Regions from separate parts of the Lysinibacillus sp. NPDC092081 genome, predicted to be linked through region 2. Evidence: riboswitches for the same ligand, from Rfam matches in the RefSeq annotation. Region 2 holds a riboswitch; the other holds the start of a gene.
The links. A riboswitch is a leader RNA that binds a small molecule or an ion and turns the genes downstream of it on or off. The one in region 2 is predicted to bind cobalamin.
Positions count from the first base shown of each region.

Region 1 (5,671 bases), on a different contig from region 2:
CCAGCGTGAAGAAGGATAATCGGAATAACATGCACCTCTGTAGCCCCCTTCTTCACACAGTTCGTAATACCTTCTTCAATATTTGGCGAAGCGAACTCTAAAAAACATGTTTCTACTAAAAAGTTATCATCAATGCGAGGTGTCATCTGCTCGATAAACGTACGTACCTCTTCATTCCCTGCTTCTAAACGGCTCCCGTGGCCCACAAATAAAATTGCTTTCATCTCATTACTCCTCATTAGTCGCCGCATGGAGCTGGCTCTACTTTTATTTTTGAAGACATATCCTGATACGTAAAATGTAGGATCTTTTTCACACGTTTGAAGTATTTAAACAAACGTTCATTTGGATGTGCATTTGCTTTATATTCTTCGATAATGTCAGTGATAAGTGGTATAAGCTGTTCAGGCTCTAATCCCTCAACAACAGGCTGGGCCGCATGTGCTGTACGACCAACCGGCTTAGCACCAATAAAGACATCAAACTTACTTTTGCGATAAACAATGCCAATATCATCAAATACTGCTCGATAACATGCCATACCGCAGCCGTTAAAGCCAATATTTAATGTTTTCGGTAACGACATCCCACCAAGCTTTGCTTGAATCTCTTCCGCATACGGAATCGAATCGTACTTTTCTCCATAACAGAAGTCACAAGCCTTTAACGAAAGCACGTCACCAATTGGTGCTAGTAAAAAGCCAACTTCACGAAGCTTTGCTGTAACCTCTTCAGGATCAGACGTTGGAATTTTCAAATGAATCTGATGGTCTGGTGTATACTCCATCGTCCCTTCCTCGCCAACTACCTCAGCTAACGTCATCATTTGTTGAGGAGTAAAGAACTTATTGGCTACCCCAGGACTAACCGCTAATTCAAAAATGGATTCGATTTTTTGTTGAACACGCTTAGGTGTTACTTTCACCGCGCTTGTTCCCTTCACCATAGCAAGTGCAGCTGTCGCCATTTCCAGTGACGATTTTTTAGGATTTGATTGTGGTCTGATGGCTAAACTGGGCTTCATACGATTGGCATTAGGATCTGTCGCAAAATCATTACTCGCTGCTCCTGTTTCTTGATTCATTGCCCATGGTTCATTTTCTTCCTTCAGTCGTTGATGTGGTCGTAACGGTTGTTTTTCCTCACCAAGTGTATATTTACGTTGATAACCACGTGGCGTAATCATTTTATTGTCATAGAAAAATGTTGTTGAATTCCCGATAATAACTGTCGTTAACATGCCGATATCGTGTTCAAGCATTTCCGCTAAAGTAGTCATCGTAATTTCCTGACGGTCACGATACGCGCTTTTCACAAGTCCAACCGGCGTATCTGGTGAACGATATTCTAATAAAATTCGTTGTGCCTCAACGATTTGTCTCGTACGACGCCCACTTTTCGGGTTATAAAGAGCAATAACAAAATCCGCCATAGCTGCCGCTTCCACTCGTTTTGCAATTAAATTCCAAGGTGTTAGGTGATCACTTAAACTAATGGTACAGGCGTCATGCATAATGGGAGCACCTAGTAAACTTGCACACGAATTAATAGCTGAAATACCAGGAACAATTTCTACCTCGATACCAGTTGCTTCTGTCCATCCTAGCTCGATTAATACTTCATACACTAATCCAGCCATTCCATAAACCCCGGCATCTCCACTGGAAATGACCGATACGATACTTCCAGCCTCTGCTTGACGTACCGCTTCCTGTGCACGTGAAACTTCCTCTGTCATACCAGTACTAATAATTGACTTTGCACTAACTAAATCCTGAATAAGTTCAACATAAGTTTTATAGCCTATGATCATATCACTTTGTTGTAGTGCCTCCACAGCACGAGTCGTAATATGTTTAAAGTCTCCAGGGCCAAAGCCAACTACGAAAATCTTACCTTTTTGCGCCATTTTGTTACCCCTCTTTCACCTTTTCAATACCTTTAATGGCTGTTGTTTGTGCTGTACGTTGTAACGAACCTTCACGCAATGTAAAGACATGCTCATTATGTAACGATTCATGATTTAAATCTTGCACGAGTGCCTTCGCATGCTCCGTTGTCGGCACTCTGTACCAATTTCCCTGAGGATAAGCAATGACAACACAAGCATCCTTACACCTGCCATTACAGCGGGTCCTTGTCGTATGTATTTCCTTATCAAGTGCCAGCAACTGTATTTCATCACGGATTGCTTGTGTAATATCCTCAGCATCTTTTTTCATACAGCTACTACCATTGCAAATAAAAAGATGTGTTTTCATCCCTTCTAAATTCCAAGTTGTCATAGTTGTTCTCCCCTCATTTGCTTTTAGGAAAAAGAAAAACCTTTACTCTAGACGAAGAGTAAAGGTTTTGTAGAAGCAAAAAAAACGAATATAGTTGTGTACTCGCTCTCGCTTCAACTTCTCCCTCCGAAAAGTTTGCATGCATCATCACATAAGCAGGTTTCCTGACTTAAGCTTCCTTTTACTTTCGCGCCTTCCTAGATTTCACTAGTGGCTTCCGCGATTTCATCAGCTATTACAGTAGCGGGGGCTGTATCGGATTCTCACCGATTTCCCTATTATCTTGAAAATATTTCAAGCACTTATGGATGTTTTATATGAATTTATTATTTTTTTATAAAATTGAAAACTGTTTCTATCATAGCTTATTTTTTCATAATTTCAATATTTCTTTCTTAAATTGTGACATTTTTATTAACTTTTTTTAGAAAAATGCGACATTCATATTACATTTATCCGAATTTTCGACATAGAAACTCAATTAAAAATATTTTCATAAAAAGTATAGCATATTTATGGAAAATCATGTTACACTTTGTCGTGAAATCTCACAACTTCATCTTTTTTCGGTGCGATTTGTTCAGCATTTCGCTTAAAAGGGAAGCCGGTTTAAGTCCGGCGCGGTCCCGCCACTGTACTAGGGAGTTTTATAGAGAATGTCACTATCCAAAGGATGGGAAGGCCTATAAAACGTTGAACTAAAGCCAGGAGACCTGCCGAAAAATATGTGATCGTTTCAACCTACGAGGATGGGTGTGCGGCTTAGCAAATTAGAATTTTATTTGCATTTTTTCAGCTATGCATTTTTCCGCAAATGGAGAAGTGCTTTTTTATTTGCGCACGCTAATTCGAAATAATTTATTGAGGAGGAGAGATTTTTGAAATTCTCAGGTTGGAAGCTTAGTTATTTCTTATTGGCATTTTTATTTGTGCCAAATCGTGCATTTGCGATGCATATTATGGAGGGCTTTTTGCCAATTGAATGGGCGATTTTTTGGTGGGTCATATCGATTCCTTTTATTATTTTAGGATTACGTTCTATTCGTAAAACCATCGATGAAAATCCTGAAACAAAAATGATATTAGGTCTATCGGGTGCTTTTGCCTTTGTGCTATCAGCTTTAAAAATTCCTTCTGTAACGGGAAGTTGCTCACATCCGACAGGAGTTGGGCTTGGAACAGTTCTTTTTGGACCATTAGCGATGAGTGTTATCGGGACAATCGTATTATTATTCCAAGCTTTACTTTTAGCACATGGTGGCCTTACAACTTTAGGAGCTAATGCCTTTTCCATGGCCATTATGGGCCCTATTATCGCTTACTATGTATTTAAGGGCTCACAAAAAATGGGGCTATCATTTTCCATCGCCGTCTTTTTAGCAGCAATGCTTGGTGACTTAGGTACATATGTTGTCACTTCTGTGCAATTAGCTCTTGCCTTCCCTTCTGAGGTCGGAGGCTTTATGGCTTCATTCACAAAGTTTGCAGGTATTTTTGCATTAACGCAAATTCCTCTTGCTGTTAGTGAAGGAATTTTAACAGTGGTCGTTATGAACTTCCTGAAAAAATACAATGTCAGTGAATTAAAAGCTTTACGTGTTTTTTCAGCAAAGGAGGCTCACTAAAAATGAAAAAAAACTTATTGCTTTTAGCAATTGTTGTGTTATTAGCAATCGTTCCCCTGTTTATTCAAAAAGGTGCAGAATTCGGAGGGGCTGATGGCGAAGCAGAAGCAGCAATTAGTGAAATAGATGCTAACTACGAGCCATGGTTTGAAAGCTTATGGGAGCCACCAAGTGGTGAAATTGAAAGCTTATTATTCGCACTACAAGCTGCTATTGGCGCTGGATTTATCGGCTATTTTATCGGCTTAATGCGCGGCAAACATAAAGAGGGTTAAGCGATGTTACTCATTGATAAGTATGCTTATTTGAATAAATTAGCGTCTGTTCATCCGCTAGAAAAAATGACCTTATCCCTTGGACTACTTATATTGTCGCTTATCATGAGAGATGAACGAATTTCACTCATTACATTTATTGTAATGAGTGCTTTTATCATTTTAAGCGCAAAAATCCCTACAAAATATTATGCAAAATTATTATTGTTACCTGGGTTTTTTTTACTATCAAGTTTAGTATCAATATTAATTTCTATAGCACCAACAACTAGCACGCTACCAACGCACATTTGGTCATTTTCTCTTAATAGTTGGACAATTTTTGTCGGCAGTGCAAGCCTAGAGACAGCGCAGCAGCTTTTTTTCATCGTCCTTGGCAGCATTAGCTGTTTGTATTTTTTAATTCTCACAACATCAGTACAATCCATTTGTTACGTCTTGCGACAATGGCATCTTCCAACTCTATTTGTAGAGCTAGTAGAACTAACGTATCGTTTTATTTTTATCTTTTTAGAAAGTATGCAAAAAATTCATCTTGCCCAACAGGCCCGCCTAGGATACAACTCCCCTATGCAGTGGCTTCGCTCGGTATCAATGCTGATTGCAGCTTTATTTGTCGAGATGTTTCAACGCAGTCGTGAGCTAAACAATGCGATGGAAGCGCGTGGTGGCGAAACTGTCTATTGGCAGGATGATGTTATCTATAACACGAGAAATTGGACTGGTATTGCTGCTATTTTTATATTCCTCATCATTTATGGAGGCTTTTTCTGATGACAGATTTATACTTTGATTTAACACATTTATCCTACGCTTATGCAGATGGAACTCATGCCTTAACAGATATTTCACTTCAAATTCCAAAGGGAAAAAAAATCGCTTTACTTGGTCATAATGGAGCTGGAAAATCAACGTTATTTCAGCATTTAAATGGTATTTTGAAGCCTACCGCTGGAAGTATATCCTTTTGTGGTAAAGAACTGAACTATAGTAGAAAAGCATTAAAAGAATTGCGTCAACAGGTTGGCATTGTTTTTCAGGATGCAGACAATCAGCTTTTTTCTGGCACAGTTAAGCAAGATATTGCATTTGGTCCTTTGAATCTTGGCTGGACAGCTGAAAAAATTGAAGAGAAAATTGCGTGGGCTGTCGCTCAAACCGAAGTCGAAGCATTGCTAGATAAACCAATCCATTTTCTAAGTGTTGGACAGAAGAAACGTGTCGCGATGGCAGGAGTACTTGCAATGGAACCTTCCGTTTTATTATTAGATGAACCGACAGCTGGGCTAGATAATTATTATAGTGCACAAGTTTTACAGTATTTAGCTACGTTAGAGAACGGTGAACGAACAATTTTACTAGCTACGCATAATATCCCATTAGCCTATGAATGGGCAGATCAAATCATCGTGATGGAAGCTGGGAGAATTATTTATAATGGGGATCCAGTTGAAATGTTCTTCCAAGAGGATTTGCTTGAAAGAGC
Region 1 is NZ_JBIVRU010000025.1:13,760-19,430, forward strand. Features, by position in the region: gene ACIQLB_RS22420 (sirohydrochlorin chelatase) at 1-224, opposite strand, end outside; gene cobJ (precorrin-3B C(17)-methyltransferase) at 239-1,909, opposite strand; gene ACIQLB_RS22430 ((2Fe-2S) ferredoxin domain-containing protein) at 1,914-2,285, opposite strand; cobalamin riboswitch at 2,422-2,606, opposite strand; cobalamin riboswitch at 2,836-3,020, shown strand; gene ACIQLB_RS22435 (energy-coupling factor ABC transporter permease) at 3,164-3,910, shown strand; gene ACIQLB_RS22440 (energy-coupling factor ABC transporter substrate-binding protein) at 3,913-4,185, shown strand; gene cbiQ (cobalt ECF transporter T component CbiQ) at 4,189-4,959, shown strand; gene ACIQLB_RS22450 (energy-coupling factor ABC transporter ATP-binding protein) at 4,959-5,671, shown strand, end outside.
Region 1: another riboswitch for cobalamin. It lies ahead of ACIQLB_RS22435 (energy-coupling factor ABC transporter permease); the one in region 2 lies ahead of mmgD (citrate synthase).

Region 2 (5,671 bases):
CCGGATTATTGAGAGGTCCCTCTTTATCGATGATGCGAATGGCAGATTCATGTGTAGTAATTTCAATTTTTTCAATATCGTTTAATCGATTTTTCACTTCATGATGTAAATGTACGGCGCATTCAGCAGCGGTCTGTGCATGAAATTCAGCCGGATAAGAAACTTTGAATAGAACATTTTCCATGACATAAGATGCAGGTGGTCTTGCAAGTTTTAATTCTTGTTTATTAAAGAGAACGTCTTGGAATCCCCAGCCAGGTGCTGAAAGGGCAGTTGCATAACCCATTTCACCTTTCACGGCCATCATAGCTAATTGCACTGCCCTACTTGTTGCATCTCCAGCTGCCCATGATTTTCTAGAACCTGTATTAGGTGCATGTCGATATGTTCGTAGGCTTGAATTATCAATCCAAGCATTTGACAATGCATTGATAATTTCTTGATGAGAGCCACCTAATGCCTTTGTCACAACAGCTGTTGTCGCAATTTTGACAAACAGAACATGATCTAAACCTACACGATTTAAGCTATTTTCTAGTGCTAGAATGCCTTGTATTTCATGGGCTTGTATCATCATTTCTAAAACGTCTTTCATTTTTAGTGGCTCTTTACCCTCTGCAATACGTACGCGACTCAAATAATCCGCAACAGCTAATATGCCACCTAAATTATCTGAAGGATGTCCCCATTCAGCCGCAAGCCAAGTATCGTTATAATCCAACCAACGAATCATACAACCGATATTGAAGGCGCCTCTAACTGGATCAAGAACATAGGAAGTTCCCGGAACACGTGTACCATTAGGGACGACTGTACCTGGTACTACTGGACCAAGAAGTTTCGTACATTCAGGATACTGTAAGGCTAAAATGCCACAACCCAAAGTATCCAATAAAACATAACGTGCTGTTTCGTATGCCTCTTCACTTGTAATCGTTGTATTTAATACGTAATCGGCAATATCAGTTAGTAATTGATCTGTCTTAGATATGTCATTTGTTTTAATCATCTATATCTTCCTCTCAAGGCATGAATTTGATATACTGGTATACTGATGGACATTGGTCAGAATGCCCATCAGCTCTATGGCGAGTTGTTAAAACTTGATTATACCGATAATTCTTCAAGGTTATGACGCTCGCCAATATAATTGACACGAGGTCTAAATAATCTATTATTGTCATGCTGCTCTATCACATGAGCACATAAGCCGATCGTTCGTGAGCCAAAGAAGATTGGCGTATATATTTCAATCGGCAAACCAAGCATGTAGTACACTGGTGCTGCATAATAATCTAAATTTGGGTACAACCCTTTTTTCTGTATCATCACTTTTTCACCAGCTTCACACATGTGATATAAGCGGTGATCCCCTTGCTCCAAACATAATTTTTGCAAAGCCTCTTTCATAATTTGTGCTCTTGGGTCCATCTTTTTCATATATACACGGTGACCAAAGCCCATAATCTTTTCTTTATTTTGTAGTTTGTTTTCCAGCAATGTTTCAAAGCCTTCAACTGTTTTGGCTTCAAGAAGCATATACATCACTGCCTCGTTTGCCCCACCATGTAAATTACCTTTCAATGATGCGACAGCTCCAGTTAAAGCACCATACAAATCAGATTGTGTAGAGGCAATTACACGAGCTGTAAACGTCGAATTTGGCATCTCGTGTTCACTATATAAAACGAGTGACTGATCAAAGATTTCTTCTTCTAACGCAGTTGGTTTTCTGCCAGTAATCATGTAATAAAAATTTGCACTATAGGAAAGCCGGCTATCAGGCTCCACGACATCTTGACCATTTAATACACGATAGCTATTCGCTACGATGTTGGGCATACCACCTAAAAGTCCATATGCTCGCGTCAAATTCTTTTCAGTAGAACGATCATTGATGTGCTGATCATAGCCTGCTAAAACAGAAATTCCTGTTCTAAGCCCATCCATAGCATGTGTTCCATTAGGTAATAACTTGAAAATTTGAAAAATCTCTTGTGGAACTTGATAATTTGATTTCAACTGGTCCTGTAAATCAACTTGTTGCTCGGTAGTTGGTATTTCCCCATGCAATAATAAGTAGACAATGTCTAAATATGAATATCTCTGTGATAATTCAATCAAATCATAGCCTCTAATGACAATTTGACTTCCTACAGTGTCTAAAAAAGATAATTTTGTTTCAGCGGCAATGATGCCATCAAGACCAGGCGAATAATTTAACTCCATTCATTACAACCCCTTTGTTTAATTATTCTTGTAAGCGCTACCAATCAAACACAAAAGAACAACAAAAAAACAACTTCTACCCCTTTGTGAAGTTGTTAATCTACAAAAGCATGACAGAACAAAAAAACAGTGAATTTACATGAATTCACAAAAATCATGCAGTAGCTAACACCTCCCTATCCTCGTAGGTCAATTGATGCTTATTTAGTGGCAGGTCTCCTGACTTATGATCAACGCTACAATAACACCTTCCCATTTTGACAAACAAAACAGTGGTCTTGTTATCGAACTCCTAAATACAGTTGCGGGACAGTGTTGGACTCTCACCAACTTCCCTTTTAATCAAATAGAATCAAATCCATTTGAACCACCAAAATTTAGCATATTCAATTTGTCTTTTTACCTTAACATAGAGCTTTCAAAACAATCAATATAGTTGAAATTTAGAAAAGCTTGATTATAAAAAGCTATTTTCCATTTTTGAAGAACTATTCTATATTTTTTAGCACTATTTTGCACAAAAAAGATTGTTGATCAAAACTAATGAAGCTATTTTTAAAACTTGTAAGTAGAATAGAGGATTCATTTTATGGAAAAACGAATATGTTCGATACTTTGGTGGGGATTAGCAGGGGGCACTATGAAATAACTGAGACTTTAAAAGATGTTGCTTGCCGTGAACTTCATGAAGAAACAGGACTCTTGGCCAATGAAATTACCTTGATTGGCATTTTTTCAGAGACCTGATTATTACTTCCAATTTCGAAATGAGGATGAAGTCTATATTGTCATTTATCTTTATATTGCTAAAAATGTAAACAGGACTCTTACATATCACTAAATTTGATATCAAATCTCGATGAATTATACGGTACTCTATATAAATAATGATATAATATAAGAAATAATTTTATTAAAGAAGGTACGAATATGGAAATACGACAGCTTGAATACTTCTTAGTACTGTGTAATGAACTTCATTTTACAAAGGCTGCCGAAAAATTGAATATTACTCAACCAACGCTTAGCCATCAAATTAAAGTATTGGAAAATGAACTGGGCATTCCACTATTCGATCGACTAGGGAAAAAAATAGCGATTACAGATGCTGGTAAGATATTACTTGAGCAATGTACCTATATATTCCGTGCAATAGATAATACAAGCAATCAGATAATTGAACTTAAAGAATTAAAAGCGGGGAAATTAGTTATTGGCACTTTACCTGGTGAATTAACAAATTTAGTGTCAGACTATTTGTTAGACTATCATCTTGAATATCCAGATTTACAAATTTGCATAAATAGCTCGGATGATTTATTAAAACAATTTAAAGACAATAAAATAGATTTTGCTATTTCCTATAAACAAGAGTACTTCGATTATGAGGATGAGCAGCTTCAAATAATTCCTTTGTTTACTGAAGAACTACTATTCGTTGCTCATAGCGATCATCCACTATTAGCATCTGAAAAAATAGCATTTCAAGATGTTTTAGAGCTTCCACTTATATTATTTCCAACTATCCATCAATGCAGAAAAGTAATTGATAGTATAGCTCGCAAAGAAAAGCTTCATGTGAAACCTAAAATAGAGACAGCTAGTATTCAAGCTATTTTTAAACTAGTTGAACAAAATGTCGGGGCAACAATTATATCGAAAACACTTTGCAATCTATATAAAACAAATACTATTTGCGAGCAAACGATATATAATCCACCATTAACGCGAGAAATTGTACTTCTTTATAGAAAAGATAAATTCATTAATTTTGCTGCGAAAGCTTTTATTCGTTTAATGGTTGAGGGGCTTGAAGAAGCGGGCTTTTCAATTTCAGAAAAGAGCCGACAATTGATTCAATCATTAATAAAACAATAAGAAATCCACTAATCACAGCAAGTTGATTAGTGGATTCTATTTTTCTAATGACTAAGCATTATGACTAGTCATCATTCTTATTTTTTCATTGTCTTAGCTTTCTCTAGATGAACATGCCAAGACAGCGCATCTTCTAATAAATGAGGTGTGTGATGATTACCAGTCCTCTCTACCGCAGCATTGTAATATGCCCACAATTGCTGACGGTAATCAGGGTGTGCACAATTATTAATTAATAGAGGTACCCGTTCTTTTGGTGCTAAACCACGTAAATCGGCTACCCCGAACTCTGTAACAATGACGTCCACATCATGCTCTGTATGGTCCACATGAGATACCATTGGGACAATACTTGAGATATTACCACCCTTTGCATAGGATTTTGTGACGAATATTCCTAAACGTGCATTACGGGCGAAATCACCGGATCCTCCAATGCCATTCATCATTTTTGAACCAGAAACATGTGTTGAGTTTACATTTCCATAAATATCAACCTCAAGTGCTGTATTGACGGAAATTAATCCTAAACGTCGAATAATTTCTGGATGATTGGATATTTCTTGAGGTCGTAAAATTAAACAATCTCTATACTTTTCTAGCTGACTATAAACCTGCTCACCACGTTCCTGTGATAATGTAATGGACGTACCAGAAGCGGATTTCACCTTTCCTGCATCTATTAATTCAAATACGGCGTCCTGTAATACCTCTGAATATATTTCTAAATCCTCAAACTCTGATTCTAGAAAACCATTTAAAACCGCATTTGCTATGGATCCTACGCCTGATTGGATAGGTGCTAATGTTTCCGTTAAACGACCAGCCTTAACTTCATCACGTAAAAAATTGAGTAAATGCTCTGCCATTTTAGCTGTTTCCTCATCTGGCTGTACAATTGTTGATGGAGCATCCGTTTTTTCAGATAGCACGATGCCTCGTACCTTAGTAATATCTAATGGAATACCCAAAGTTCCAATTCGCTCCCCTGCACTATTTAAAGGAATAGGACTGCGTTTCCCTTGTACATCAGGAATATAAATATCATGAATTCCCTCTAAAGAGTCAGGATGCGAAACATTTAGTTCAATAATAATTTCATTAGCCATTTGCATGATAATTGGAGAATTTCCTACAGAAGTTGTTGGTATCAGCAAGCCATCTTCGGTAATTGCATTAGCTTCAATTATAGCAAAGTCAATAGGTCCTACAATTCTTTGACGAATTAACTCTGCATTATGTGAAACATGCGCATCCGTGTACAGTACTTCTCCATTATTTATCATTCGACGAATTGCTGGATCACCTTGATAAGGAGCTCGTTTACGAATAATACCAGCTTCAGCCATCTGTTGATCAACTTCTGGACCAAGTGAGGCTCCTGTATAAACATCAACTTGGAATTTTTCCCCTTTTGCTTTTTCTACAAGCGCCAGTGGTACTATTTTTGCATCTCCTGCCCTCGTAAAGCCACTCATTCCTAATAACATTCCATCTTTTATCCAAGATGCCGCTTCTTGAGCTGTTACAATTTTATCTTGTAAGGCAACATGTCGAATTTTCT
Region 2 is NZ_JBIVRU010000004.1:186,151-191,821, forward strand. Features, by position in the region: gene prpD (2-methylcitrate dehydratase) at 1-1,009, opposite strand, end outside; gene mmgD (citrate synthase) at 1,108-2,229, opposite strand; cobalamin riboswitch at 2,422-2,616, opposite strand; gene ACIQLB_RS09870 (NUDIX hydrolase) at 2,773-2,976, shown strand; gene ACIQLB_RS09875 (LysR family transcriptional regulator) at 3,160-4,107, shown strand; gene scpC (succinyl-CoA:acetate CoA-transferase ScpC) at 4,185-5,671, opposite strand, start outside.